DNA from 3 places in the Psychrobacillus sp. NPDC096389 genome. Region 3 is predicted to be linked to each of the others. Evidence: predicted binding sites of a transcription regulator. Region 3 holds the regulator's gene; each other region holds the start of a gene.
What was found. The regulator LexA, encoded in region 3, represses DNA repair genes until DNA is damaged. The targets are predictions, from matches to a motif close to CGAACATATGTTCG.

Region 1 (10,034 bases), on a different contig from region 3:
GCTTCTCCAATTAGTCGTGGTAGTCGCTGCGTACCGCCAGCTCCTGGGATAATTGCCAAACTTGTTTCGGTTAATCCTAGCTGAATGTCATCCGCTGCAATTCGAAAATCGCATGCAAGCGCAAGTTCTGTTCCACCTCCAAATGCGTAGCCGTTTAGCATAGCAATGGTTGGCTGTGGTAAGTTTTCAATAGTTGAAAATACTTCTCCAATTTTATAGATGTTTCGTTTCACTCGTTGTTCGGTCAATGTTTTCCGTTCTTTTAAATCTGCTCCAACACTAAATGATTTTTCACCAGCTCCTGTGAAAATGACTACACGGATATCTGGATTGATACGGATGGATTCTGCGATATCTCCAAGTTCCCGCAACATATCATAGTTAAATGCATTAAGCGCATCCGGTCTGTTTAATGTTACGTATGCTATATTGCCATGTTGTTCATAACGAATTGAGTCCATTTTTTTCTCCCCTTCATATTTAGTTCCCATACAAAACATATCATTTTAATAATAGTCTGTCATCTTTCCTCGTAAGGATTAAATTAGATCGATTTTCATTTTCTGATTTGATACAATTGGATTATTGAAATATTAAGGATTAGAGGTATTCACTTGGACATATTTGTTGCGAGACAGCCGATTTTTGCTAAGGATGAACATATATTTGCCTATGAATTATTATATAGAAACGGACAAGACAATTCTTTCCCAACTATAGAAGGGGATGAGGCTACATTAGACGTAATAGCTCATTCGTTTTTAACAATAGGTATTAATGAACTAGCTGGGGACAAGCTATGTTTTATTAATTTTACGGAAAATCTGCTAGTAAAAGAGGTATTTTCTAAGTTTCCTGCGGATCGAATTGTCGTTGAAATTTTAGAGGATATTCCGATTACGAAGGCTTTACTCCAAAAACTGCGAGAGATTAAGTCTCTTGGTTTTTTAATTGCTTTAGATGATTTTGTTCTGCAAGAAAATGTCGCTTTATATGGTGAATTATTTTCGCTTGTCGATTTTATTAAAGTCGATTTTCTATTGAGCACATTATCAGAGCGACAAGCAATAGAAAGAATCGTTAAAACCAATTATCCCAATATCGTGCTGTTGGCAGAAAAAGTGGAGACGAGAGAACAATTTTTGGAAGCAAAAGTAGCTGGTTATGAACTCTTTCAAGGTTATTTCTTCGCAAAGCCGGAAGTTATAAAAGGATCAGAAATACCAACAAATTTAGCGCAATATTTTCGGATTATCAACTTGCTGCGAACTAATTCTGTTTCCGTAGAAAAAATTTCGGATGAAATTGAGCGAGATGTTTCGCTTTCTTTTAAAGTACTTAAGATGATCAACTCTCCAGCAGTTCGGACCAAATCCAAAGTTCGCTCGATTAAGCAAGGAGTGCTCATGCTTGGGTTAGAAGAATTGAGTCATTGGCTGCATGTTTTATTACTTCGAGAATCTAAAAAGAATCACTCGGGTGATGGAATGGCTCTTATCGAAGCATCGCTATTTCGAGCAAAACTTTGTGAGTTACTAGCAAGGCGTAAGTTTTTACAAAATGCATCTGAAATTTTCCTTGTAGGTATGTTTTCTCTAATTGACACATTACTTCATCGACCGATGATTCAATTACTGCAAGATTTACCTCTTTCGGATGAAGTTGCAGAAACACTTTCTGGCAATAAAACGGAGATGTCTCCTTTTTTAGAGCTTGCCATTGCATGTGATGAGGTCCGTTGGGATGATATGATCGTTGGAGCAGAGACACTTGGTATTGACCATTCCACATTAAACACGCTCTATCTAGAAGCTCGACGTTTTGCAACTGAAATAATAAATTAACTGCCATGTCTTTTCGAATGGTAGTTTTTTTGTTGTACCTATAAAGTTTTAAGCTAATCCGCATTATTGCTAAAAAGTACCACTTCTTAATAGTTGCATTTCTTTCTAAAAGTAGTACAATTAAATGAGAACAAACGTTCTGTAGAAGGAGGGTGCTATATGCCATTAATACCGGAAGAGGCCATCCCTTATTTAGAAAACATGATCTATCTACCCATGGTATTAACTATTCTAGAGAAGGATCGTATAATTTTCGAACAAGGTCCCTTTAAGTTGAAGCGTCCGTATGTAGCTATGGTAGAAGGAGCGGTAAAACAAGTTCAAATCGAATTAAAACAAACCCATATTTATATGAAGAGACATAGTATGAAAGTTCTTCGCGGAGAGGGAGATGATATGTTCACGGAATATGTATTTTTTCATGGAGGATATGAAGAACATCGTCGTTATTTAAATGTCCGACTCCGCAATCGAGTGGAAGAACTACTCACCATATATTTGGCGATTATAGAAAATACACGTTAACTAAAACAAATCCTTTTGAAACAGTGGTTTGCGAGAAGTGATAAAACTATTATTTACTAGATGACTCATTCTTTTTAGGAAATGCATATTTAGGATATTAGCAAACCCAACTTGCCGGCTAATCGTACTTGGAGAAGAAGGTACTTGGATCATTTGTCCATTTGCTAAAACGATCATACAGCCTCCATCAGAGGGATAAAATGATTCGATGGCTCCAAGAGAAAACCATGTGTTTAGGTCAGATTTCGGGGAAAGGATAGGAATTAAAATACAAGGACTTCCAAAGTCGTGTGCAATAAGAATAGGTAGCTTTAAATAATTTCCGATTGCTTGTTTGGATAATTTAGTCGATTCTTGAAAAGTAGAGCCGTAATAGGAACAAGAATGTCGGACAATATCGTAAGGCTTTTTGCCTATGATTTTACTTTCTCCAGAATAACTGATTGCTTTCGTAAAAACTTTATTATTAATTACAATTGGTTGAAGTACAGCGGTGTCAAAGGAAACAAGGAAAGATTTTTCTTCTTTATTATTGAACATATACATTCACTCCTTAGTAAGTTATAACTCGATTATAGTTAAATATGGAAATAAATCAAGTAAATATGACGAATTTTTAAAATATTAATTTTTAACAGGGAAATCGCAATTTTCCGAAAATGATTGCAACTGACGCCAAGCTTTTATATAATGAAAAAAAGGCATCGGGGTGATGGAAATGGACAAACAATATTCATATGCAGATTTTTTAAGAGCAATGGGTCAGCCAGGAAAAGAAAGTTCTGCAGAAAAATTGTTGAACGAGATTTATCTTGATATGTTTTTGAACATTATCCACCGGGAACAAAGTAGTAAACGGTTAATAGAATTAATAGATGAGGCACTGGATCAAAAAGACGAAAAAGCATTTACACAATACACAAATGCGCTACAACAATTAAATAACTCGAAGTAATGGATAGAAAAGCCGCTTATGCTCAAGCGGCTTTTCTTATGGATAAAAAATAATGAAAAACATACGTTCGTTTTATTAGTGAAAAAAAAAAGAGTATGTTAAACTGAAATTATTCAATTAGTGGGAGGCTTATGTATGGAACAAATTTTCGATTTGCAAGCTCCGTATGAGCCGGCAGGAGATCAAATAGAAGCAATAAAAGAATTAGTAGAAGGTGTAAATAACGGCAAGAAACATCAAACATTGCTTGGTGCAACAGGCACTGGGAAAACATTTACGATTTCAAATGTTATCCAACAAACGAATAAACCGACCCTTATAATGGCACATAACAAAACACTTGCGGGACAGCTATATAGCGAGTTTAAAGAGTTCTTTCCGAACAATGCGGTCGAATACTTTGTTAGTTATTACGACTACTTCCAGCCGGAAGCGTACGTACCTCAAACAGATACGTATATTGAAAAAGATTCAAGCATTAACGAAGAAATTGATAAACTGCGACACTCCGCTACATCATCGTTATTCGAGAGAAAAGATGTGATCATTATCGCATCCGTTTCTTGTATATACGGGCTCGGGAATCCAGAAGAATATAGGGAAATGGTCGTTTCTCTTCGAACAGGAATGGAAATTGAGCGCAATCAATTGCTGAGAAAATTGGTTGATATTCAATACGAACGAAACGATATGAATTTTACACGAGGAACTTTCCGAGTTCGTGGGGATGTTGTCGAAATTTTCCCCGCCTCAAGAGATGAAAGATGTCTCCGTGTAGAGTTTTTTGGCGATGAAATCGACAGAATTCGAGAAGTGGACGCTCTAACTGGAGAAATTTTAGCAGAACGTGAACACGTAGCGATCTTCCCAGCATCTCACTTCGTTACACGCGAAGAAAAAATGAATTTAGCAATAGAAAACATCGAAAAAGAATTAGAAGAACAATTAAAAATACTGCGTGCTGAGGATAAATTACTAGAAGCACAACGACTGGAGCAGCGTACAAACTATGATTTAGAAATGATGCGCGAAATGGGCTTTTGTTCAGGTATTGAAAACTATTCTCGACATCTCACTTTACGTGAAGCAGGAGCAACCCCATATACATTATTAGACTATTTTCCAAAAGATTTTTTATTAGTAGTAGACGAAAGCCATGTTTCATTACCTCAAGTTAGAGGAATGTTTAATGGAGACCAAGCAAGGAAATCAGTATTAGTAAACCATGGTTTCCGGTTGCCGTCTGCACTTGATAATAGACCGCTTACATTTAGCGAGTTTGAAGACCATGTCCATCAAGCAGTGTATGTATCAGCAACACCTGGTCCTTATGAGCTGGAGCATACACCTGAAATGGTTGAACAAATCATCCGTCCGACAGGGTTATTGGATCCAATTATTACATTGAAACCGATTGAAGGGCAAATTGATGATCTGATCAATGAAATACATGAGCGCACAGCGAAAAATGAACGGGTACTTATAACGACATTAACGAAGAAAATGTCCGAAGATCTAACGGATTATTTAAAAGAGATCGGCATTAAAGTACAGTATTTACATTCGGAAGTTAAAACATTGGAGCGAATTGAAATTATAAGAGACCTTCGTTTAGGAACATATGATGTCCTTATTGGGATCAATTTACTTAGAGAAGGACTTGACTTACCAGAAGTATCTCTTGTTGCGATTTTAGATGCAGATAAAGAAGGATTTTTACGTTCTGAGCGTTCATTAATACAAACAATAGGACGTGCAGCAAGGAATTCTAATGGCGAAGTAATAATGTATGCGGATAAAATGACAGACTCTATGCAAAAAGCGATAGATGAAACGAAGCGTCGTCGCACAATTCAAATGGAATATAACGAAAAGCATGGGATTACACCAAAAACAATCGAAAAGAAAATTCGAGAAGTTATTCGTGCAACACAAGTGGCAGAGGAAGAAGCAAGCTATGCACAACAGTTAACGAGTGGAAAACCTTTAACGAAAGAAGAAAAAGATACACTGCTAATGAATCTAGAAAAAGAAATGAAAGATGCAGCTAAAGCACTTAACTTTGAACGGGCAGCACAATTACGTGATGCAATCCTTGAATTGAAGCTGGAAGGATGAATAATAGTGAAGAATCAAGAAATTATTATAGAAGGTGCTCGGGCACATAATTTAAAAAACGTCAGCTTAAAAATACCTAGAGATAAGCTTGTTGTTATGACTGGCTTGTCCGGATCTGGTAAATCGTCTTTAGCATTCGATACTATTTATGCGGAAGGCCAACGTCGATATGTGGAATCATTGTCCGCATATGCAAGACAGTTTTTAGGGCAAATGGATAAACCTGATGTTGATGTGATAGAAGGACTTTCTCCGGCTATTTCCATCGACCAAAAGACGACAAGTAAAAATCCACGTTCTACCGTAGCGACTGTTACGGAAATTTATGATTATTTACGGTTATTATTTGCACGTGTCGGTAAACCAATCTGTCCGACACATGGAATTGAAATATCCTCTCAAACGATTGAACAAATGGTGGATCGTTTGAGTGAGTACCCGGAAAGAACGAAAATGCAAGTACTGGCACCGATTGTGTCTGGGCGTAAAGGAACGCATGTGAAATTGCTAGAAGATATGAAAAAGCAAGGCTTTGTGCGTATTCGATTAGACGGGGAAATCAGAGATCTAGACGATGATATCAATCTAGATAAAAATAAAAAACATAATATCGAAGTTGTTATAGATAGAATCGTCATGAAAGATGGAATTGCAGCAAGACTCAGTGATTCATTAGAATCTGCTCTGCGTCTAGCGGATGGTCGCGTATTAATAGATGTCATGGAGCATGAGGAAATTTTGTTTAGTGAGCATCATGCTTGTCCAATTTGTGGATTTTCAATTGGCGAGTTAGAGCCACGCATGTTCTCCTTTAACAATCCATTTGGTGCGTGTCCGGATTGTGATGGATTAGGAACGAAACTGGAAGTAGACCCAGAACTCGTTGTACCGGATAAAAGTATGACGTTGGAAGAAGGGGCAATTCTTGCATGGCAACCAACAAGCTCTCAATACTATCCAAAATTATTAGAAGCTGTTTGCAAACATTACAAAATAAAAATGAATGTGCCAGTCGAAAAGTTGCCAATCGATCAGTGGAATAAAATTATGTATGGATCTGGAGAAGATAAGATTCGTTTTCGGTATGAAAATGAATTTGGACAAGTACGCGACAGTCTCATTCAATTTGAAGGAGTATTAGCAAATATCGAACGCCGATATAAAGATACCTCTTCTGATTATATTCGCGAGCAAATGGAAAAATATATGGCACAACATGATTGTCCTACTTGTAAAGGATATCGCTTAAAAAAAGAAACACTTGCAGTGAAAGTAGATTCGATGCATATCGGGCAAATATCGCAATTTTCTATTACCGAAGCAAATAAATTTTTCCATCAATTAACTTTATCTGAAAAAGATATGCAAATTGCTCGATTAGTATTAAGAGAAATCCATGAGCGCCTAGGGTTTTTAGAAAATGTTGGACTGGATTATCTAACTTTAAACCGTGCATCCGGCACATTATCTGGTGGAGAAGCACAACGAATTCGTTTGGCTACACAAATAGGTTCCAGATTAACAGGCGTATTATATATTCTAGATGAGCCATCAATTGGTTTGCATCAGCGTGATAATGATCGATTAATTGATACATTAAAAAGTATGCGCGACATTGGAAATACGTTAATTGTTGTAGAACATGACGAAGATACGATGATGGCTGCCGACTATTTAATCGATGTTGGACCTGGTGCAGGTATTCGTGGTGGTCAAATTGTTGCTGCAGGAACGCCTGAAGAAGTGATGAATAATCAAAACTCCTTAACTGGACAATATTTAAGTGGGAAAAAGTATATTCCTTTACCAATCGAAAGAAGAAAACCCGATGGACGCTATATTAAAATCAAAGGCGCAACTGAAAATAACTTGAAAAATGTCAGTGTAGATATTCCATTAGGCGTATTTACAGCAGTAACAGGTGTATCTGGTTCCGGGAAAAGTACATTAGTAAATGAAATTCTATATAAATCGCTTGCTTCCAAACTAAATCGTTCCAAAGTAAAACCAGGAGCAAACAAAAGTGTAGAAGGTATTGACCAATTAGAAAAAGTAATCGATATCGACCAATCGCCAATTGGCCGTACCCCAAGATCCAATCCAGCAACATATACAGGCGTATTCGATGATATACGCGACTTATATGCGGCGACAAACGAAGCAAAAGTAAGAGGATATAAAAAAGGTAGATTCAGCTTTAATGTAAAAGGCGGACGTTGTGAAGCATGTCGTGGAGATGGAATCATTAAAATTGAGATGCACTTTTTACCAGATGTCTATGTTCCTTGTGAAGTATGTCATGGGAAAAGGTATAACAGAGAAACTTTAGAAGTACAATACAAAGGCAAAAACATTGCAGAAGTATTGAAAATGACAGTAGAAGATGGATTAGTATTTTTTGAAAACCATCCGAAAATTAGTCGAAAACTACAAACGATTGTCGATGTGGGTCTAGGTTATGTGGAATTAGGTCAACCAGCAACAACACTTTCAGGAGGAGAAGCGCAGCGTGTCAAATTAGCTTCTGAATTGCATAAACGATCTAATGGTAAAACATTTTATATTTTAGATGAACCGACGACCGGTTTGCATGTAGATGATATTGCTCGTTTACTTGTTGTGCTGCAACGTCTTGTAGATAATGGTGACTCTGTACTAGTTATTGAACATAACTTGGATGTTATTAAAACAGCTGATTATATGATTGATTTAGGTCCTGAAGGTGGGGACAAAGGTGGCACCATAGTAGCGGTTGGAACACCTGAAAAAATCATCGAAGCAAAAAAATCATATACTGGTAAGTACTTAAAGCCTATTCTTGAAAGAGATCGCAAACGAATGGATGAAGTTGTGTTAGAAGCTTCTACGAAGAAATAACCAACCGTTCAATCATAAATGAAACTTTATTCAAGTTTAATCGTATTTAATAGAGTAAGTAACTCGTTTTATATTTTAAACTTATAAGGAGGCCTTTCACTATGCAAGAAGAACGAAAACGTATTTTAGATATGGTTGAAAACGGCACGATTACTGCACAAGAAGCATTGGCACTACTAGAGGAACTTGGTAAACAATCTACACCAGCCTTTTCACTAGAAAAGGAAGAGCCAAAACAAGAACAAAAACATGCACAAAACAAGCATCAAGGCGCAGATTTTATAGAGGATTTAAAGCGTGATTTCACGGTAATGGGTGAACGCTTTATGCAGTTTATGCAAGGAACTGTAGATAAGATGAAGGACTTTGATTTTGAAATGCCATTTGGCGAGCCAGTTGTTTTCGAAGAAAGATTAGCAAAAGAACAAGCGACTTTCGAAGATATTTCGGTTAATATTGCCAATGGTAAAATAGAAATTCTACCTACAGAAGAAGCTTACGCACACGCAACGGTAAAAGTAAAATCCTTCAGAAACTCAACTGAAGAAGAAGCGAAAGCACGTTTTGCAGAAGAATTTATCTTCACAACAGAAGGAAATAAATTACGAGTGTATAGCGATATGAAAACGACTTCTGTTCAAGTAGCGCTTTATGTACCGAAACAAACATATAATCATATTTCAGCACGATTGTTCAATGGAGAATTTTCTGCGAAGAATTTAGAGGCAAACTCTTTGAAAGTTAAAACAACGAACGGAAAAGTAACTCTAGATGCATTGACGTTTAAAAGAGCAGATATAGAAACGGTAAATGGATCCGTTCAAGTGCAACATGTTGAAGGAGATTCCATCGAAGTAGAAACAATGAATGGTCGTATTTATGTAGATGGAAAGCTGAAAGAGTTGGAAGGTTCTTCGGTTAGTGGGCATGTGATTTTAACGACAAAAGATAAAGACGCACGTAAAATCGAAGGTACTGCTGTTGCAGGAACGGTTGAATTATACGTACCAAAAGATGTGTCGCTAAAAGGAGAGGCTACTTCTCAATTAGGAAAGATTGATGTACAACTGTCAGATGTCACGCAGCTTAATCAATCAGAACAAATGTTGAACAAAAAAGTAGGATTTACTAAAATAGTGGACTCCGAAGCAGAACCGCTAAGAGTATACGGAGATGCAAAAACAGGATCCGTTCTTGTACGTTATACAGTAGACAGTGAATAAGAAACATCCAAAAGCCGTAAGGGGGCACCAAACCCCTTTCGGCTTTTTTTATGAAAGTATATACATGGAAAGATTCTATAAATAGCATTGGTTATGTTATTAACGCTCTTGCAGGGTCTCATACCATCATACAAAATTCCAAAGAATGGCTAAGGGCAATCAAACATCTATTGAAGGCAACTAATTTCAGTACGAAAGCAACTAAAATTAGCATGAGAGCAACTAAATTACCGATGAAAGCAACTAATTTCTTACAATAACAAGTTTACTTGGAGTGAGACGACGATGATTTCTACATATTATAGGAATAATATGCCTAAAAGCACGCCGAACTCCTTTAATAAATAGCAAACAAAAGATAAATGAATACAAAAAGAATGACTAATCATGCTAAAATAAGAACTATGTGTAGAAAGAAGTGGGAAGGAGTGGAGAGATATGCCTCATGTGACGACAAAGGACATTAAAGAAAAGTTCAATCTTTCATTAGTA
Region 2 (10,034 bases), on a different contig from region 3:
TGCAGCGGAAGTAGCACGTATGATAAAGAAAGAATTTAGCTTGTAAGTGGAAAAACACTTAACAATTGATGAGGGTTTGTCAATTGAAGACTAAATATACATAGAATCCTAATTTCCAATAGGGAGGGTCATGAGAATGAGTAATATAATATTGGTTCAGCATTGCCAATCCGAACATCACATTAATAACATGACAGGTGGGTGGACAGATTCTCCTTTAACTGCATTAGGGAGAAAACAAGCTCAACAAATCGGAATTAAAATCAAGGAATTAGTAAATAGCGATGTATACCATTTGTATTCGTCTGACTTATTAAGAGCTTTACAGACTGCAGAAATCATTGGATCTAGTTTAAATTTAGAAGTTACTCAAAATATAGGGCTAAGAGAAATAAATACGGGTATTGCTGCGGGTAAAACAAAGGACTGGGCAAAAGCTAATCGAAAGCCACGTACAAGTAAAGGGTTTGATTTAGATTATCAAGAATTTCAAGATGGAGAGACTTGGAGGCAATTTTACAAACGTGTATGCAATTCTATGGATAAAATTTACGAACCGGAAAAGGATAAAAATCTATTAATTGTCACTCATGGTGGAACTTTGGGATATATTATTGCTTGGTGGTTGAACTTTCAACCAGAAATGTTGGCTAAAGCGTTTTTTTCTTCATCAGTAGGCGGCATTTCCGTTTTAAGTAAAAATAGTTTTCAGCAAAACATTATAAAAAAATTTAATGACACGTCTCATTTTCTCTATTAAGCTCTGATGAAATTTAAAAATATATTTTAAAAGCCTTTTTATAATGGGTGAGGTTGAAAGGAAAATTAATCATGACTAATGAAGATCTTAAGAAAGCCATTGAAAAGTTAAAAGATAGAAAAATAGAAATAGAATATATTTCGAAAATAGGCGAAGGTGCTTGGCACAATGTTTATAAAATGAAATGTCATACAGAAGAGGATCTTGTTCTTAGAATTAGAAAGAAGAAAGCTTACGGTCAATTTCAAGTATTTAAAGAGATCGACTTAATTACTGAATATGAATCTTCAAAGGTTTATTATAAGCAAGCTAATCAGTGTTCTTTTAACATCTGTCCTTCTTTCTTTGACTATTATATCGACGAATCCCTAGTATTTACCGTAGAAAGTTATATGGGCGAGGGGAAAACACTTCCAACTCTTAGCCATTCTCAAGCATTTTCAATCGGGAAAAAGTTAGGGGAAACCTTTAAATTTATGCAAGACATCAATCCCGATATAAAGGGATTTGGGGATATTATATGGAGCGGCAATCAGCTTGAAGGAGAGGTCCAACAAGCAGCTAACGATTTTTGGCAAGCTGATAACGATTACTATTTAAGCATATTAAACAGTTTGTCTACAAGTGATTTAACATTTAATCGTGATAAAGTTGGAGATATGATATTTAACTTAATTGAAAATAGAAGAAAAAAGCAACAAAAAATAGCACTAGTCAATCAAGATGTGACGCCGGAAAACATCATATTAAATTTAGACAAGGTTTCATTAATTGATCCGTTTCCAAAATTAGATTTCGATTTGAAGTATGCTGGTTATTTTGTTTTTTGCTACAAATTCCTACTTCCTGCATATTCAAATACAACTAGATATCAAAAACATGCTTATGATCAATATTCGAAGAAATTGAGTAGAATTGCAGATGGATTTATAAATGGCTATATTCTCAATAATGAGAATTTGTATAAACGCATCGTAGACGAATATATCTTGTGGACATTATTGGAAGCTTATGAACACTTTGAAATATTAAATGAAAATGAAGTGGACTCCAAGACACTGCAACAAATGGGCGATAAGAAGATGATTAAGAGTAGATTATTATTATGTTTAAAAGAATTGGAAAATAATTCTTTAGACTATGGCTGCTCATTAACAAAGACCAACTTATCTGAAAATCATTGATTTATTTATATTCAATTACATTGAATAATACATGTGTGAAGTAAAAAGTAACTAATATGGAGATGAGAAAAATGAAAAGAATACATATTTTCGGTGCTGCTGGTTCAGGTACAACCACACTAGGAAAAGCATTAGCAAATGAATTACCATTTTCTCATCTCGATACAGATGATTATTTCTGGCTAACTAAATTTACACATATGAGAGAAATAGAGGACAGAAAGAAAATATTAAAAGAAGACTTATTAAAGTATGAGAGGTCTATACTGTCAGGAGCATTATGTGGTTGGGGTGACAGCTTTAAACCTTGTTTTGACTTGGTTATTTTTTTATGGATTCCGAAAGATATCAGATTGGAGAGGCTGCAACAAAGAGAGTTTCAAAGATATGGTAATGAAATATTAGCTGGTGGTAGTAAACAAGAACAATATGAGCAGTTTATGGAATGGGCTTCCTTATATGACCATGCAGGAATCGAAGTTAGAAGTAAAACACTGCACGAAAGTTGGATGGAAGACCTAACTTGTCCGGTATTGAGAATTGAAGGGGATTATACAGTACAAGAGCGAGTAAAAATCATTTTAGAATATTTACGTTTGAATGAGAAAAGAAGCAACTAATCGGTATGAAAAACTATACCGAAACTATTTTGAGAGGGTGTTTAGTTTGAACAATCACAAAGAATCACCTGAAGAAAAAAGAGAACGATTAAAACAAACTGAATTAAAAAATAACCCGACTAGTTCTCTAAATGATGCATTAAATAGAGGAAGTAGTGGGAATTTAACTGATTTAACAGGCGGTATGGGCTGGAAAGGTACAGGAATATTAATCGTTGTTTTAATAGTTGGATATGTTTTGTATAAATTGTTTTTTTGATTTGATTGTAAAAAAATAATAGATATCCTGAATAATTGTATAGATTTAAACAGTTATTTCAATTCAATTAATCGGTTATTAAAGGATTTATAATGGAAGCACATTCCGCCAGATAGAAAATAGACAGACTATCGAATACCAAGGAATATGGTACGGGAATTTGGGTTACTATAACCTCCTGTCCGCTCACTACCTAATATATCTTGTAAATATTATCTTAATAAAAAAGACATCCATTATTTAAAGATGTCTTCATTAGCAATGTGTCCCAACATGCTTTAAATAACTATAATAGATTATTGGAAGAGGGTTTTGTCATTTCGCTAACTCTTTCGGTTAAATCGTCTAGCTTTTTATCTATACTGTCAAACCCTTTGTCCATTCCATCCAGACCTTCATCGAGTTTGCTATCCATCTTACCAAGAGTACTATCCATCTCACGCAATAATTCTAAAATCTTTTCACTGTCAATCTTCTCTTTTTCCATGTGTAATCACCCCATATTCAGTATCAGAGAATTCTGCAGGAGAACTACGTACAAACATTATAGTAGTTGTTGCAAAAGTCTTGTGAAAGGCTTCCAATTTCGCTTTACCTATAACTTACCCCTTTTCCTTTATTAATAAGCAGCGGTTTCCTTAAATATATAATATTTTTTGTAACCTTTTCTACAATAGTTGGAAGTCATCATCTATATCTATAGATTCAATACGTTGAGATAATGAAATCTTACACTTTAATTAAAGTGCGAAGCCTAGATACTATTACCTGATAATAAAATCCATATACACTTCAGCCCCTGAACTGCATATGGATTTTTATTTTAAGTTAAAGTTCCTTTTACAAATATAAAAACCTAATCCTCATTCTTTTAAACGAGAAATTAGGCTTTATAAATTGTACGCACTAGTATTTAGCGCTAATCTTTCTTTTTCATAGGAAATATTAGTCCCATATATTCGGTCTCTGAACTCCTGCTGTTCGTAAATAATCAAGAAGTTGTCCAGTGTGAACAGATTCATGATAAGCAATTCTTAGTAGCATATCTCCAAGTTCTCGAATATATCCGACGTCAGATCGGTCTATTTTTATATTTGTTAAATCATCAGTATTTAATGACTTAACGAATTTTAGGAATTTATTTCGATATGGTTGTGAGAATTCTAATTCTTCGTTAATGGTGGAAAAGACTTTTGATTCGTAAGGATTAATCGATTCTATGGTAGTCCCATCTACATGCTTTATCAAAATTTGGTGATACAGATACTCACCTTCCAGTACGTGTCTTATCATTTCCTTGCAAGACATTGCTTCTGCGTCTGGACGCCAATCCAATATTTCGGCAGGAATGGATGTCCATAATTTAATGCTCCTCCGACGAATCTCCTCAAAGTTCAAGACTAGTAAATCATTCTCATTCATTTTTATCTCTCCTTCCTCTCATTACTGTTATTGTATCAGTTGAAAACTTCGACTATAATCGAAGTATAAATGTTCATGGAGGAATACCATGGGAAGCAAACCTGATTTTTCATATATCGCAAAACTAATGGCTGATACATCAAGAGCTGCAATGTTGGATGCCCTTCTAGGTCTTGATGGACTTCCAGCTACTGAGTTAGCAAGGACAGCTAACATCACACTGCAAACTGCAAGCAGTCATCTGACAAAACTGGTAGAAGGAAATCTTGTTCGTGTAGAAAAACATGGTCGACATCGTTACTTTCGCCTGGCAAGTACTGAAGTTGCCAAAGCGATAGAAACATTAACTGTTCTTGCCCCTCCTGCACGCATCCATTCATTAAAGAGTTCTTCGCGTGCAGAGAAAATTAAAATCGCTCGCACTTGTTATGACCATCTGGCTGGGAAACTTGGAGTATCTATAACAGAAGCCTTTTTAGAAAAAGAATATTTAATGGAAGATCAAGATGATTTTCTTGTAACGGATAAGGGGAAAGAATTCTTTAATCATCTTGAAATCGATACGGATGTTTTACAAAAGAATAGAAGACATTTTGCTCGAAAATGTCTAGATTGGAGCGAAAGACGCTACCATCTGGCTGGTTCGTTAGGAAAAGCCGTTATGGTACGTTTCTTTGATCTAGGCTGGATCGAAAAGCTTCCTGACCGAGCAGTAAAAATTACAGACAGAGGCAAAGAGGGATTATACAAAACTTTAGGTATTACTGCCGACCATCTGTAAAGTAGTGTAAACCGCTAGCTGTTCTTATTTAAAAATAATCTTTTGTTAAATAACTCTATTAAATTAGTTCTATAACAAATAAGTTAAATACAAGGAGGTTTGATTGTATGAGAAAGAATACTATTTTTGCATAGCAAAGGCTATTGCATAACGAAATTAAGAAAAAATAGCCTTTGCTCTTCCTAAAATAAATAACTATATTTAGGAGTGCAAAAATGAGCTATAGAAAAGCAAAGAATCTGCTGCCAGCGGAGTTGGTAGAGCTGATACAACAATATGTTGATGGTGAATATATTTATATCCCGCGCAGAGAAGATAATAAAAAGAGTTGGGGATCGGCTACTGCTACAAGAAGAGAATTGGATTTTAGAAATTCTGCTATTTATAAGGATTACTTATCTGGAATAAATGTGGCTGCTTTGGGAGAAAAATATTATTTGTCATCCAAAAGTATTCAAAGAATCATACTAAAAGAGAAAAGAAAAAAATAAACTTTTAACATAAGCCAGTGGGGTTTTATACCTCATTGGCTTATTCTCTTTTATGAAATGAGTATGAGGTTCTTTTAGTTATGTAAGTCATATATAATCTAGTCAACTCTTACGATTGGAGAAATAGCTATGCCTGACATAAAAACAGCCTCACAGATAATCAAAACGATATAAGGGATAAAGGAGAAAAAATGAACATTTCAAAATTATTGGGTACGTTTCCGACCAAACAAACTAAAAGTATTACATTAAGAAAATTGAATTTGGAAGATGCTCCTACGCTATTTAACTATTATTCAAATGAAAATGTACATCGTCATCTCGATTGGTACGGACCTGAAACTTTAGAAAGAAGTTATGAAGTTATCAATATTTGGAACAAAGGATATGAAGATGGTTGGATTATTCGTTTTGCTATTGCTGACAAAGCAACAGATGAAATAATTGGGACGATTTTCTTAAGTGAATTTGTAGGTAAACGAGCTGAAATTGGTTATGAATTATCCGAACAATACTGGGGCCGCGGTATTATGTCGGAAGCCATACAAGAAGTATTATCATTAGGATTTAATGAGTTAGGTTTAGTAAGACTTCAAGCTTTTGTAAGCGAAGAAAATATCGCTTCAAGGAAATTGTTAACGAAATTCGATTTCAGTGAAGAAGGCTGTTTAAGACAGTTTGAATGTCATAGTGTTACAGGAGAATGCAAAGATATGTTGTGTTATGGATTGTTGCATACAGAATTTATGAGGAGAAATGAATAATGGGCTTTCATATAACGCACGAATTAAATGAAAAGGACAAACAATACATTAATGATGAACTTTATAGATTTAATTTAAAGCATTTTCCGGTAGAGTTAAGAGGGAAATACGAAGAAATCAATTTATTCCTTAAAGACGAAAATGGTATGGTCCGCGGCGGAATACTTGCTGAAGTATGTTGGAATTGGTTAGAAATCCATACTTTAATGATTGATGAAGATATAAGAAAATCCGGGTACGGAACTACTCTATTATTAGAAATTGAGAGATTAGCATTAGAAAAAGAATGTGATTTCATAAAGGTGGATACTTTAAGTTTTCAAGCATTGAGTTTTTACGAAAAGAATGGTTATCAAGTGTTTGGAAGTATAGATAATGTAGGCAAGGAATACAAGCATTACTATCTAAAAAAAGATTTAAAGCCTTTATAAAGTGAAACTTCAATCAGTGAGGGTTTTCTTCATCCCCCACTGATTGTTAGTTGAACCAATCGGGCTTTTACGGGCAGTTGATCTCCCACTTATCTTTTTGCTTTTCTTAAATCTTGAAGTGGGAGTCTTACTGCCCGTTAATGCGGGATAAATTAATGAAAACAATCATTTGCATCCATCTTCTTTTACAGTTTTTCCAGTTATTTCGGTTTATTACCAATAAAACCTTCTTGAATAAAAACGAATGTTCGGCATATAATTAGAACAAACGTTCCTTTGAGAAGGAGAAGAGAAAAATGTATGAAGGGTTAAAGAATCGCCAAATTATATGTATTGATATACGGAGTTTTTTTGCCAGCTGTGCGGCAGCGGATGCAGGACTCGATATTCTAAGCACACCCATTGCGGTAATTGGGAATTTAGAACAAAAAGGAAGTATTGTGCTTGCGGCATCTCCTATGATGAAAAAGGAATTTGGAGTGAAGACAGGAACGCGGCTATTTGAAATTCCTGATCATCCTTCTATTCATTTAATCGAACCGAAGATGGAGTTTTTCGTTCGTGTTTCCATGGAAATCACACGTTACTTAAATCAGTTTGTCCCAAGTGAAGCGATTCATGTGTATAGCGTCGACGAATGCTTCGCTGATTTGGGAGGAACCGAAAAATTATGGGGACCAGTAGAGGGGACGATTAAGCACATACAAGATGGGCTATATAATCAATTTCAATTACCATGTGCAGTTGGAATGGGGCCAAATATGCTAATGGCCAAGCTTGCACTCGACTTGGAAGCGAAAAAAACAGGCTTTGCGAAATGGACATATGAGGATGTGCAACAAAAACTGTGGCCTATTGCACCTCTCTCCAAAATGTGGGGAATTGGTTCTCGTTTAGAAAAAACATTAAATAATATGGGAATTATTAATGTGGGGCAATTAGCAAAGACACCGCTTGCGACACTAGAAGCTAAGTTTGGCATTATGGGAAATCAGTTATATCATCATGCATGGGGTCTCGATTTGTCAGAACTTGGTGCTCCTTTAGCAGAAGGGCAAATTAGTTATGGCAAAGGGCAAGTGTTGTTTCGTGATTACCGATCTAAAGCAGAAATCATGACGGTCGTATTAGAAATGTGTGAAGACGTGGCGAGACGTGCTCGCGAAGCCGAAATGGTCGGAAGAACGGTCCATCTCTCCATGAGTTACAGTAAAGATGCTTTTGGTGGCGGCTTTAATCGCTCCCGTTCGATTGATGAGCCGACAAATGCCACGATGACCATTTACAAAGTATGCGAACAAATCTTTGATGATTTTTACGATCACCGACCCATTCGCAAGCTTGCGATTTCTATTACTAATTTAGAACCCGAGTATTCTATGCAACTAAGCCTCTTTGAAGAAGATAACTGGAAAGTTCGAGAACTGGGAAAAACAATGGATTACCTTCGAAGTAAATACGGGTCCAATGCAATATTGCGCGCTGTTTCTTATACGGAAGCAGGTACGGCGAGAAAACGTGCAGGGTTGCTTGGTGGGCATAAAAAATAATGGAAGGCTGAACGATTGCATGCGTTTGGTCTTTTTTATTTCCTAAAATTAGAAGGACTTTCGAGTCTTGAAGTAGAACAATTATAAAAGGAGGGAATCTATGGAAAAGAAATATATGTACAGTATAAGTGGAGTGTGCATATTACTGTCTATATGGATGCTTTTCATTGCAAGTAAATATGTCTTTATTGGTGATAAGTGGAGTTATTTTTACTTATTTTTCAGTTGAAAATATAAAATGGACACGAGTAATCATTGCTTACATAATTAGAATAATCCTACTAATTGTCTCTTTTTTTGGTCTTTACCAACTCATACATAGAAAGAAGCAGTAATTAAAGTTGAAAGTACAACGGGAGAAAAAGTGATACCAACAACCGAAATAATAAAATCCATCGGACATTATATTATTTACACAAAAGAAGGAAGCTATTTATTTAATACGAAAAGTGGGGAGTTTTGGAAAAGGGAGGAATAAATTTTCAAATGGAAGAATCTAGAGTTGTTCATGTGAAGAAAACTTTCACTCAAAAAATAAAATCATTTGTACCATATTTTTTTGTTATGCTCACTTTGGTCTGTTTATCATATCTTCTCGTCTACAACACTTCTTATTCGCCAAATGGGTATGAAATCGTTTCAGCATCAAACAATGAAATAACGATTAAATCATTTAATTTAATTGGGGTAGAAAAAAGTATTCAAACCATATCATTTTCGAGTGAATATGAATGGAAAGTGGAAGCGATTGAACATCAGATTGACAGACAAAAAGATTTCCTATGTTTGCTTTTTTCAATGGTAAGTATATCAACGACTTTATTCGTTATGTATATACGAAATGGAACGGCCATGTGGAAGGCGATATTTCGAAGTAATCTTATCTTTTGTATATTGCTTCCTCTCACTTCACTGATCTTCGTGTGGGATGCAATTCAAAGTTACATTTCTTAATCAAACAAAAGGAGTGATAAATAAATGATACAGGAATTAAAAAAAATCGTAGAGCAATTATCGGAGCAGGAAGCAAAATCATTGTTATTGTTAAATTTATATCGAATTCAACTACTAGAGGAAACGAGCTATTCAGAAAGAGAATTTATTGAAAAAGTGAAAAAAGAGTATCAGGAATTATTACAGTATTCCTCCAAACAAAAACAACAGCCTTATCATACAATACATATTGTTTTTAGTGATTCTGCAGCAGGAAGCCTAAAGATGGCCCTTCCAAATGATGAAAAAGTGATTCAATTTTCGGACCTGTTTTCTAGAGGCCCTGTCAACCGGCTGCACACTGAAGTGGGAATCAAACAACGAAAAAAATGGCTGTTATTACATATAAATATGGATGAACTGCGCACACATACCTATATAGAAGATTTTCAACGAACATTAACAGAAATAAGTAACATACCAGAACATATACCAATTTACATATGGACTGCAAATAATGCGCATGAACAAACCGGTGCACGGCTTGTCTTACAAATCCTGCAAGAAAAGAAAAATGATATTCACCTCCTTAACATTAACACAGCATTTCAAGATTTATGGCCCAACATCATTCCAACTCACACGGGGGAATTGGGAAAAGATGAATTAAAAGCGATCTATAAAACGTACAAAATTGACCAGCCATTAACAGACTGTCTTCGCAACAAACTTGTAGAGGAATGGGAAAAGCTTGCAGAAACAACAGAAGTACTGCGTATTTGGCAGGACGACCAAATTATAAGTGTACCAGAAAGTTACTTCGATGCATTTATTATTGA
Region 3 (10,034 bases):
TATTGATGAAAAAGGATATACAAAGCGGCTAGAAGAGGTAAAACGAAAAGTAGAAGAAGCAGAAAGAAGGTTTGCCGCGGAGATTTTTGAAATAAATTATGTAAACGCATGATAAGAAACTATGAAATAATATTTCTTCTGCATTTAATAATAAAGAGACTAAAAAACTACAAATAGTAGAGAAAGGAAAAATAGCATGTTTATTAGACCATGTGAAGGAAGAATCACTTCGAGGTTTAGTCCCCTTCGAAAAAATCCGGTCACAGGAGAATGGAAGGCGCACAAAGGAGTAGACTTTGGAAGTGATGGAAGCCCAATAATAATAGCTTCCGAAAAAGGGAAAGTGAATCGAGCGGAAGTCATTGATGGGTACGGAAATGCGGTTATTCTAACACATATAGTAAACGGAAAAAAATACGAAACATTGTACGCACATTTGAAATCCATGTCTGTAAGAGCAGGACAGACAGTCAAACAAGGACAACAAATCGGGATAAAAGGAACTACAGGCAATAGTACAGGTGTACATTTACATTTTGAAATGCATATTCCTGCATATGCACCTGGTCAACCAAATGCTGTAAATCCATTACATTATATCGTTGACCCAGCAGTGGAAGAAGTGCAGAAAATGTTAGTCTTTATTGGCTACGAGCTTAATGTGGATGGGATTGAAGGACCAATTACAGAAGCGGCAATTAAAAGCTTCCAACAATCGAAAAATCTAGCAGCAGACGGAATTGTAGGAGCCAACACATTGGCTGCATTAAATGATGCAGTTGCAGCGAAAAAGGAGGAGTTAAGTATGGCAGAACCAAGACTAACAGCTGGACAAGAAGCGATTCGTCAAGAAGCAATGAGATTGAAAATTACGGATGGCAATGATCCATTTAAAAGCGTCAACCAGTACTATGCTTGGGCGGTTGCAGTACCTATAGCACAAAAAGTCGAAGAGCTAGAAAAGCGGATCTTAGAATTAGAGAAAAAAATTGTGTAATAAAAGAGGTTGTTGAAAAAGTCTATGTGGTGACTTATTCAACAATCTTTTTTATTTTAAGAAAAGCATGCTAATTTTCGTCATATTACATTAACGTTTGGGGAAACATAGGTAGAAGTTTCGTTTTGTTCAAATTGTGGTACTAGTGATGAGAATGCTGAATTGAGGAAAGAGTCTGGATAATACAGAGTAGTTGACTAATGGCTAGTATTCTAATAGGATTTTATTGGTAAGAGCACAGTAGTGATTTAAAGGAGGAAACAAAGATGAAAAAAGGTAACTTACTATTAATGATAGTAGCTGCAACTGTTTTGCTTTTAGCAGCATGTGGAACTAATACAACGAAAGAAAATGATAAGAACACATTGTCTGCTATACAAGATAAAGGTGAAATAACTGTTGGAATCATGGGTACATATGCTCCTTATAATTTCATGAACAAAGAGCAAGCATACGATGGATTTGACGTAGACATTGCAAAAGAATTAGCAAAACGTTTAGATGTGGAAGCTAACTTTGTCGCACAGGAATTTTCAGGTTTGATCCCTGGTTTGCAAAAAGGGAAATTCGATATTTTGGTTAGTCAAGTAACGATTACGGAAGATCGACAAAAACAATTAGATTTCACAGAACCTTATATAACGAATGAAGTAAAAGTAATTGTCAAAGAAGATAATACAACTATCCAATCAGTAGAGGATTTCAAAGGTAAGAAAATTGCAGTAGGCTTAGGGACGAACGATGAATCTTTTCTACGCAATGATTTAATGCCTCAGGTTGGCGACTTCCAGATCAACACGTACGACGATGTCATCACAACACTAAAAGACCTAGAGGCTGGACGTGTGGATGCGACGATTAATAATGCATACGCTTTAAAACCGATCGTTGAAGAAAATGGATTTAAAATAAAGGCAGTAGGAGCACCAATCAAAGCAGACCAAGCGGCGGTAGCAGTTAAAAAAGGCAACACGGAATTAGTTGATGCCCTTAATAAGGCGCTCGAAGAAATGAAACAAGATGGTACGTATAAAGAAATTTTCGTTAAATGGTTTGAAGAAGAACCTAAGGCCGAGTAAAGAAAGAGGTAGTGTACATGGATTTAATAATAGATAATATACCTTTTTTATTAAAAGGAGCTTATTATACGTTATTAATAACGGTGGTATCTATGTTTTTCGGTTTGATCATCGGTTTGATAACAGCGATTGCACGATTAAAGGGCAATCGCTTCTTTCGTAATGTAGCGAGAGTGTACGTATCGATTATTCGGGGAACTCCACCACTAGTCCAAATTTTTATTGTGTATTTTGGACTAGTAGATTTTGGCATTGAGTTAGGTTCATTGACAGCTGCTTATATTGCCTTAAGTATTAATATCGGAGCCTATGTATCAGAAGCGTTCCGTGGTGCAATTCAAGCGGTCCCGGCAGGTCAAACAGAAGCTGCGCTTGCTACGGGGATGACAGAAGGACAAGCTATTCGACGTATTGTCATCCCGCAAGCGATACGCATCGCCATTCCTCCATTAGGAAATACATTTGTCGGGATGTTGAAAGAGACTTCCTTAGTTTCTGTTATTGCAGTTACAGAACTAATGCGCTCAGCACAGTTATTGATTGCGCAATATTATGTCTATATGCCGTTTTATTTAACGATTGCGTTAATGTATTGGATTATGAGTACTGTATTTACATTTATTTTGAATAAATTAGAGAAACGATTATCCGTTTATTAAAGGGGGAAAAGTCTTGATACAAGTAAATGATTTATCGAAAAGCTTTGGTCAAAATGAAGTATTAAAAAATATTTCATTGACGATTCCCGCTCATCAAGTAGTTGCTGTCATTGGACCAAGTGGTTCCGGAAAAAGTACGTTTTTACGTTGTTTAAATGGATTAGAGACGATTACGAGAGGCTCAATTTCAGTTAATAATCATCTAATCAATGCGACAGACACGAAAAAAATGCAACAGAAAAAGATCCACGCAATCCGTCAAGATACCGGCATGGTTTTCCAACAATTTAACTTATATCCACATAAAACGGTGATTGAAAATGTAATGGAAGCTATTATCGTCGTGAAGAAACAATCAAAAGAACAAGCGAAAAAGATCGCTTCCCAATTGTTGAAAAGGGTAGGCTTGCAAGAAAAAGAAAATGTCTATCCTTCGAAACTATCAGGAGGACAGCAACAACGTGTAGCGATTGCGCGAGCACTTGCAATGGAACCGAAAATAATGTTGTTCGATGAACCAACTTCCGCATTAGATCCAGAACTAGTCGGAGAAGTACTAAAAGTGATGAAAGAACTAGCAGATGAAGGAATGACAATGGTTATCGTCACACATGAGATGAAGTTTGCTCAAGATGTCGCGGATCGAATTTTATTTATGGCGGACGGTCAAATGGTAGAAGATGCAGAACCGAAGAAGTTTTTCTTGCATCCATTTACAGAACGTGCCCAAAAGTTTTTAGCAAAAGTAAATGAATTTTAACTAAAGGAGTATGATCAATCATGGAAGTAAAAGCAATATGGCAAGGCGGACGAGCATTTGAAGCAAAAGGACCTTCTGGTTATCCGATGGTAATGGATGCAACGGCAAATTATGGAGGACTAGGACAAGCACCGACGCCAACCGAAATGTTATTAAGCTCGTTAGCTGGTTGTATTGGAATTGACGTCACAATGATTTTAAAACCCCATTTAGAAAAAATTGAATCGATTGAAATTACAGTGGATGGGGCACGTCGAGAAGAATTACCAACAGCTTTTACTGCAGCGGCATTATTATTCGACGTAAAAGGAGATATTGATGCGAAAAAAGTCATTCGCGCTATAAAACTTGGAGAAGAAAAATATTGTGCAGTTTCTGCTTCGTTGAAAGCAGACATTTCCTATCGTTTAATCTTAAACGGGGAAGAAGTAGAAATGCAAACAGAAGCATAAAACAAAACCCTCCCATCTTCTACAGATGGGAGGGTTTTTCGATGATTTAAACGAAAATGTCCACTTTTCGTTTAAATATGATATCGGCTCTTTGTCATCATACGGACATTCGTTTTATTTGTCAAGTTTACAAGAATTTTATTACGCATCAACGATAAGTCAAGACTCCCACTTTAATCAGTTGGGAAGGTCCCCTCACTGATTGAATTTCATCTTATTGTATATGACGGTATACGCCGACTACTTTTCCAAGAATCGATACTTGGTTCACGATAATTGGATCCATCGATGAGTTTTCTGGTTGCAGACGGAAGAATGATTTCTCTTTGAAAAAGCGTTTAACTGTCGCTTCGTCTTCTTCTGTCATAGCGACAACTATATCCCCATTATTTGCAGATTGCTGTTGTTTTACGACTACATAATCCCCATTTAAAATTCCTGCCTCAATCATACTATCTCCCATAATCTCTAACATAAACAAGTGATCATCGGCTGTACCGAATGTTTCAGGCAGTGGGAAAAACTCTTCGATATTTTCAATTGCAGTAATTGGAAGGCCTGCGGTTACTTTACCTACTAGCGGCACATGCACGACACCTTGTTTTTCTGCAGTGCCATCAAGGATTTCTATTGCGCGTGGTTTCGTTGGATCTCTTCTAATAAGACCTTTGCTTTCCAGGCGAGCAAGATGCCCATGCACAGTAGAACTCGATGCTAGTCCAACTGCTTCCCCAATTTCTCGTACAGAAGGCGGATATCCTTTCGTACGAACTTCTTCCTTAATAAAAGCTAAAATATCTTCTTGTCTTTTCGACGCTTTTTTCATTGAGTTCACCTCTTTTTTATGTTCATTTTTCTACTAATTTCTTTCTTACTAATAGTATAACAGTCTCTCAAACTTTATGCAAACATAGGTTCTAATAAGTGTTGACAAAAACAAACGTTCGTTTTATTATTAGAACATACATTCCGAACAAACATTCTTATTAGGGGGATTTATGATGAATTGGATAAAAGAAAACTATTTTATTACATTATTTTTAGGATTAAGTGTCGTTTTTTTGACGACATTTGTCATCTCTAATACAATATCGACAGAACAACAACATCAAATTAAAATAGAACATGGTGACTCTTTATGGGAACTTGCAAATAAGTTTGCAGTAGATGAACCAAAAGAAGTTTGGATAAAAAACGTGATGGTCATGAATAATTTACAAACCGCTCATATTAGAGCAGGGGAGACGCTTATTATTCCAGAGATAAGAGATAATTTTCATTTTGATCACGGTACAGAGATAGCGAGTGATAGCAATTGAAAGCAGTAATATATTGTCGTGTAAGCACTGAAAAAGAAACACAAGAATCTTCTTTAACTAGACAACAAGAAGAACTGTTAGAATTTGCACAAACGAAAGGTTATGAAGTAAGCGAAGTTTTTACGGACCAACATAGTGGATATGATATTGAACGCGATGGATTGCTTGACCTACTTACATATGTAAAAGAATTCGATATTAAAGCAATTTTTGTCCAAGATGAGACCCGGATTGGACGGGGAAATGGTCGAATGGCTGTACTCCATTTACTTCAAAAAACAAATACTTCTGTCTTCACTTTACAAGATAAAGGAATATTAAATTTAAATGAAATGGATTCCATGCTGTTAGAAATATTGGCTCTTGTGGAGGAGTATCAACGAAAGCTTCATAATGCAAAGATAAAGCGAGGCATGAAGCGTGCTGTCTCACAAGGATTTCGACCAGAGAAAAACTTAAAATCAAAAGGAAATCCAGAAGGAAGAGAACGTATAGATGCTCCTGTAGAAGAAATTGTAAGGCTTAGAAAAGCTGGCTTAACTTACGACGAAATCGCTTCTACTTTAAAAGGATTAGGTTTTGAAATCAGTAAAGCAACTATTCATCGTAGATATATTGAATTTGTGGAGTCTCAGGAAGTGTAAAGACTTGCACTCTGGCGCTTTTTTCCTTACCTTTATAAGAGGTACAAAAGGAAAGGATGAATTAAATATGTTAAGTAAACAAAAGCTAGCAAGAATTAGCGAACTGTCCAAAAAATCTAAAACAACAGGATTATCAATAGAAGAAGCAAAAGAACAAAGTGCTCTAAGAAAAGAATACCTAGAAACGTTTCGTTCTACGATGAGAGATACAATTGAGAGTGTTAAAGTTATTGACCCTGCTGGAAATGATGTTACTCCTGCAAAAGTACAACAAGCGAAGAAAGGTAAGTTTCTGAATTAATTAATCATTTCAGAAACCATTGATAATACGTGCATTGTTGTCTAAACTAGTACTATAGTTAAAAATTTTGTTCGAGAGGATGTCATTTATGTCATTACAGTCAGATTTACTTGCAATTAATACAATTCGTACATTATCCATTGATGCGATTGATAAAGCGAATTCAGGTCATCCAGGTCTTCCTATGGGAGCAGCACCAATGGCTTATACTTTATGGACAAAGCATTTACGTCACAACCCAAATAATCCAAACTGGTTTAATCGTGACCGTTTTGTGTTATCTGCGGGCCATGGTTCTATGCTTCTTTATAGTCTTCTTCACCTTGGTGGATATGACTTACCAATGGAAGAGATTAAAAACTTTAGACAGTGGGGCTCTAAAACTCCAGGACATCCAGAGTTTGGACATACTGTAGGTGTTGAAGCAACAACAGGTCCTCTTGGACAAGGTATTGGTATGGCAGTAGGGATGGCAATGGCGGAAGCTCATTTAGCTGCCACTTACAATAAAGAAAATCATGCTATTGTAGATCATTACACATATGCTCTTTGTGGAGACGGCGATTTAATGGAAGGTGTTGCAGCTGAGGCAATCTCGCTTGCGGGACATTTACAATTAGATAAGCTGATCGTTTTATATGATAGTAATGACATCTCCCTAGATGGAGATTTACAAAAATCTTTCTCTGAGAAAATTGAAAAACGCTTTGAATCTTATGGATGGAATTATATTTTAGTAAAAGACGGTAATGATATCGCTGAAATTTCTGCTGCAATTGACAAAGCAAAAGGTCAAAATGACAAACCGACACTGATTGAAGTAAAAACGGTTATCGGATTTGGTTCTCCAAACAGAGCAGGTAAATCGGATGCGCATGGTATGCCACTAGGTAAAGATGAAACAGCTTTAGCAAAAGCTGCATACGAATGGGCTTTCGAAGGTGACTTCCACGTGCCCGAAGAAGTGTATGAAACTTTCAAAGAAGCTTCCGAACGCCAAGGTGTAACTGAAGAAACTGCTTGGAATGAAGTATATAACGCATATGAAGCTGCATACCCAGAACTTGCTGCTACTTTTAAACAAGCGATTAGTGGAGAAATGCCAGCGAATTTTGCGGATGCTTTGAAAACGTATGAAGAAGGAACGTCCCATGCGACTCGTTCTGCTTCAGGCGATGCCATTAATGCAATCGCACAAAATCTACCTTCATTCTTTGGAGGAAGCGCAGATTTAGCAGGTTCTAACAAAACGACGATGAAAAACGCAGGAGATTTTGCTGCTGAAAATTATGCTGGTAAAAATATTTGGTTTGGCGTGCGTGAATTTGCTATGGGTGCTGCATTAAACGGAATGGCTCTTCATGGTGGATTGAACGTTTTCGGTGGTACTTTCTTTGTATTTAGTGATTATGTAAGACCAGCTATTCGTTTATCTGCTCTTATGGGCTTACCTGTAACATATGTATTTACACATGATAGTATTGCTGTAGGAGAAGATGGTCCAACACATGAACCTATTGAGCATTTAGCTTCCTTACGTGCTATGCCAGGTCTATCAGTTGTACGTCCTGCAGATGCAAACGAAACTGCGGAAGCATGGAAACTTGCGGTATCTGCAAAAGATCATCCAACAGTACTTGTGTTATCACGTCAGAACTTACCAACTCTTAAAGGTTCTGTAGAACAAGCGAGTAGCGGAGTTGCAAAAGGTGCATACGTTGTTTCACCAAATGAAAACGCAGAAGCAATTTTACTTGCTAGCGGTTCAGAAGTAAGCTTAGCTGTAGAAGCGCAAGCAGTGCTTGCCAATGAAGGTATTCAAGTTTCTGTTGTTTCTATGCCATCATGGGATTTATTTGAGAAACAAGATGCTGCCTACAAACAATCAGTATTACCATCTCATTTAACTAAACGACTAGCGATTGAAATGGGAGCATCTCTAGGCTGGCATCGTTATGTTGGATTTGAAGGAGACGTTATTGCAATCGATCAATTCGGCGCAAGTGCTCCAGGTGAAATTGTGATGAAAGAGTATGGTTTCTCTGTAGAAAACGTTGTTTCGAAAATGAAAAACTTACTACAAAATTAAGAAATGTATAAAAGCAGTTCGAATACTCGTTGTTAATAGTATTCGAATTGCTTTTTTCTTTGAATATATATAGAATGCATGGGGAATATATAGTATAATTTTCAATGGTGTCCTGTACACGTAGACAAGCACGTAAAGGAGGAGAAAATATGCAAACTTGGATATGGATTATTATTGTAATCGTTGCGTTAATCGCTGGTGCGGCAATCGGTTTCTTTGCAGCACGTCAATATATGATGAAATACTTAAAAGAGAACCCACCTATTAATGAACAAATGCTTCGTATGATGATGGCACAAATGGGACGTAAGCCTTCTGAAAAACAAGTGAAACAAATGATGAACCAAATGAATAAAATGCAAAATAAATAGAAGCACTCTTCAAAGAGTGCTTCAGACTGTAGACAAACTCGAAAATTCGAGTTTGCTTACAGTCTTTTTTATTTTACAATAAAATTAAGATAATATTCGATATTAAAGTAGAGCTAAAAGATAAAGTGAAAACTACTAAGAGGTGATAGATATGATGACTAAAAACCATAATCAGGAACGTGATCAAATCGAGATGATAACTATTGATGATCTTGTACCACAGGATCATCTTGTAAGAAAGCTCGAATCGGCGATTGATTTTTCTTTTATCTATCCACTAGTAGAATCACTGTATTCTACATTAGGTCGACCAAGTGTCGACCCAGTTGTGTTAATCAAAATGACTTTTGTTCAGTATGTATTTGGTATTCGTTCCATGCGTCAAACCATCAAAGAAATTGAAACAAACATGGCGTATCGTTGGTTTTTAGGCTTCGGTTTTCATACAGATGTCCCACACTTTTCAACCTTCGGTAAAAACTATGAACGCCGCTTCCAAGATACGGATATCTTTGAACAAATCTTCTATCGGATTCTTAAAGAAATTGCGGATAAAGGATTACTAAGTGCCGACCACGTTTTCATCGATTCAACTCATGTTAAAGCGAGTGCGAATAAACGTAAATTCGAAAAGAAGATTGTGCGAAAAGAGACTCGGGCATATGAAGCGAAACTTCAAGAAGAATTGAATCAAGATAGAATAGATCACGGGAAGAAACCATTTCCGCCTGATAAATTTGAAAAAGAAGAGATGAAGGAAATTAAGGAAAGTACAACCGATCCTGAAAGTGGCTACTATGTAAAAGATGAACGAACGAAGCAATTTGCTTACTCATTTCATGCCGCAGCTGATCGATATGGATTTATACTCGGATCGATTGTGACACCTGGAAATATTCATGATAGCCACATGCTCCAACCACTTGTTGAAAAGGTAATGAAAAAAGTAAAAAAACCACTTGCTGTTGCTGCCGATGCTGCTTATAAAACACCTGCGATAACTAAATTCTTATTTGAACATGATATTCAACCAGCACTTCCTTATACACGACCAAAAACAAAGGATGGATTTTTGCGCAGACATGAATACGTTTATGACGAGTACTATGATTGCTACCTTTGTCCGAAAGGACAGGTCCTAAAATATTCGACAACGACTAAAGAAGGGAAACGTCAATATAAATCGAACCCTACTCAGTGTATAAACTGCCCTTTACTTGCTCAATGTACTAGTAGTAAGGAACACCGAAAAATCATTGAACGTCATATTTGGGCTCATCATGTGGAGGAAGCGGATCACCTTCGTCATCAAAATGATATCAAACAAATATATGCGAGACGTAAAGAAACGATTGAACGCGTC

Region 1: ACIQ38_RS10470 (YhjD family protein) is a predicted target of LexA. The motif match lies at 1,972-1,985, and genes of this name have one in related genera.
Region 2: ACIQ38_RS19415 (Y-family DNA polymerase) is a predicted target of LexA. The motif match lies at 6,950-6,963, and genes of this name have one in related genera.

The regions. Positions count from the first base shown of each region.
Region 1 is NZ_JBIWFB010000003.1:228,164-238,197, reverse strand. Features, by position in the region: gene ACIQ38_RS10480 (enoyl-CoA hydratase-related protein) at 1-461, opposite strand, end outside; gene ACIQ38_RS10475 (EAL and HDOD domain-containing protein) at 615-1,844, shown strand; gene ACIQ38_RS10470 (YhjD family protein) at 2,004-2,369, shown strand; gene ACIQ38_RS10465 (competence protein ComK) at 2,370-2,909, opposite strand; gene ACIQ38_RS10460 (IDEAL domain-containing protein) at 3,088-3,324, shown strand; gene uvrB (excinuclease ABC subunit UvrB) at 3,460-5,442, shown strand; gene uvrA (excinuclease ABC subunit UvrA) at 5,449-8,319, shown strand; gene ACIQ38_RS10445 (DUF4097 family beta strand repeat-containing protein) at 8,421-9,542, shown strand; gene hprK (HPr(Ser) kinase/phosphatase) at 9,981-10,034, shown strand, end outside.
Region 2 is NZ_JBIWFB010000010.1:17,610-27,643, reverse strand. Features, by position in the region: gene ACIQ38_RS19470 (shikimate kinase) at 1-46, shown strand, start outside; gene ACIQ38_RS19465 (histidine phosphatase family protein) at 137-760, shown strand; gene ACIQ38_RS19460 (hypothetical protein) at 832-1,944, shown strand; gene ACIQ38_RS19455 (ATP-binding protein) at 2,016-2,564, shown strand; gene ACIQ38_RS19450 (DUF6366 family protein) at 2,611-2,823, shown strand; gene ACIQ38_RS19445 (hypothetical protein) at 3,110-3,310, opposite strand; gene ACIQ38_RS19440 (DinB family protein) at 3,769-4,245, opposite strand; gene ACIQ38_RS19435 (ArsR/SmtB family transcription factor) at 4,334-5,026, shown strand; gene ACIQ38_RS19430 (CD3324 family protein) at 5,242-5,517, shown strand; gene ACIQ38_RS19425 (GNAT family N-acetyltransferase) at 5,709-6,281, shown strand; gene ACIQ38_RS19420 (GNAT family N-acetyltransferase) at 6,281-6,712, shown strand; gene ACIQ38_RS19415 (Y-family DNA polymerase) at 7,009-8,262, shown strand; gene ACIQ38_RS19410 (hypothetical protein) at 8,749-9,216, shown strand; gene ACIQ38_RS19405 (DUF1835 domain-containing protein) at 9,241-10,034, shown strand, end outside.
Region 3 is NZ_JBIWFB010000001.1:1,295,687-1,305,720, forward strand. Features, by position in the region: gene ACIQ38_RS06160 (hypothetical protein) at 1-112, shown strand, start outside; gene ACIQ38_RS06165 (peptidoglycan DD-metalloendopeptidase family protein) at 197-997, shown strand; gene ACIQ38_RS06170 (substrate-binding periplasmic protein) at 1,264-2,076, shown strand; gene ACIQ38_RS06175 (amino acid ABC transporter permease) at 2,094-2,735, shown strand; gene ACIQ38_RS06180 (amino acid ABC transporter ATP-binding protein) at 2,749-3,495, shown strand; gene ACIQ38_RS06185 (OsmC family protein) at 3,516-3,947, shown strand; gene lexA (transcriptional repressor LexA) at 4,162-4,773, opposite strand; gene yneA (cell division suppressor protein YneA) at 4,949-5,266, shown strand; gene ACIQ38_RS06200 (YneB family resolvase-like protein) at 5,263-5,910, shown strand; gene ACIQ38_RS06205 (DUF896 domain-containing protein) at 5,978-6,211, shown strand; gene tkt (transketolase) at 6,300-8,300, shown strand; gene ACIQ38_RS06215 (YneF family protein) at 8,450-8,671, shown strand; gene ACIQ38_RS06220 (IS1182 family transposase) at 8,823-10,034, shown strand, end outside.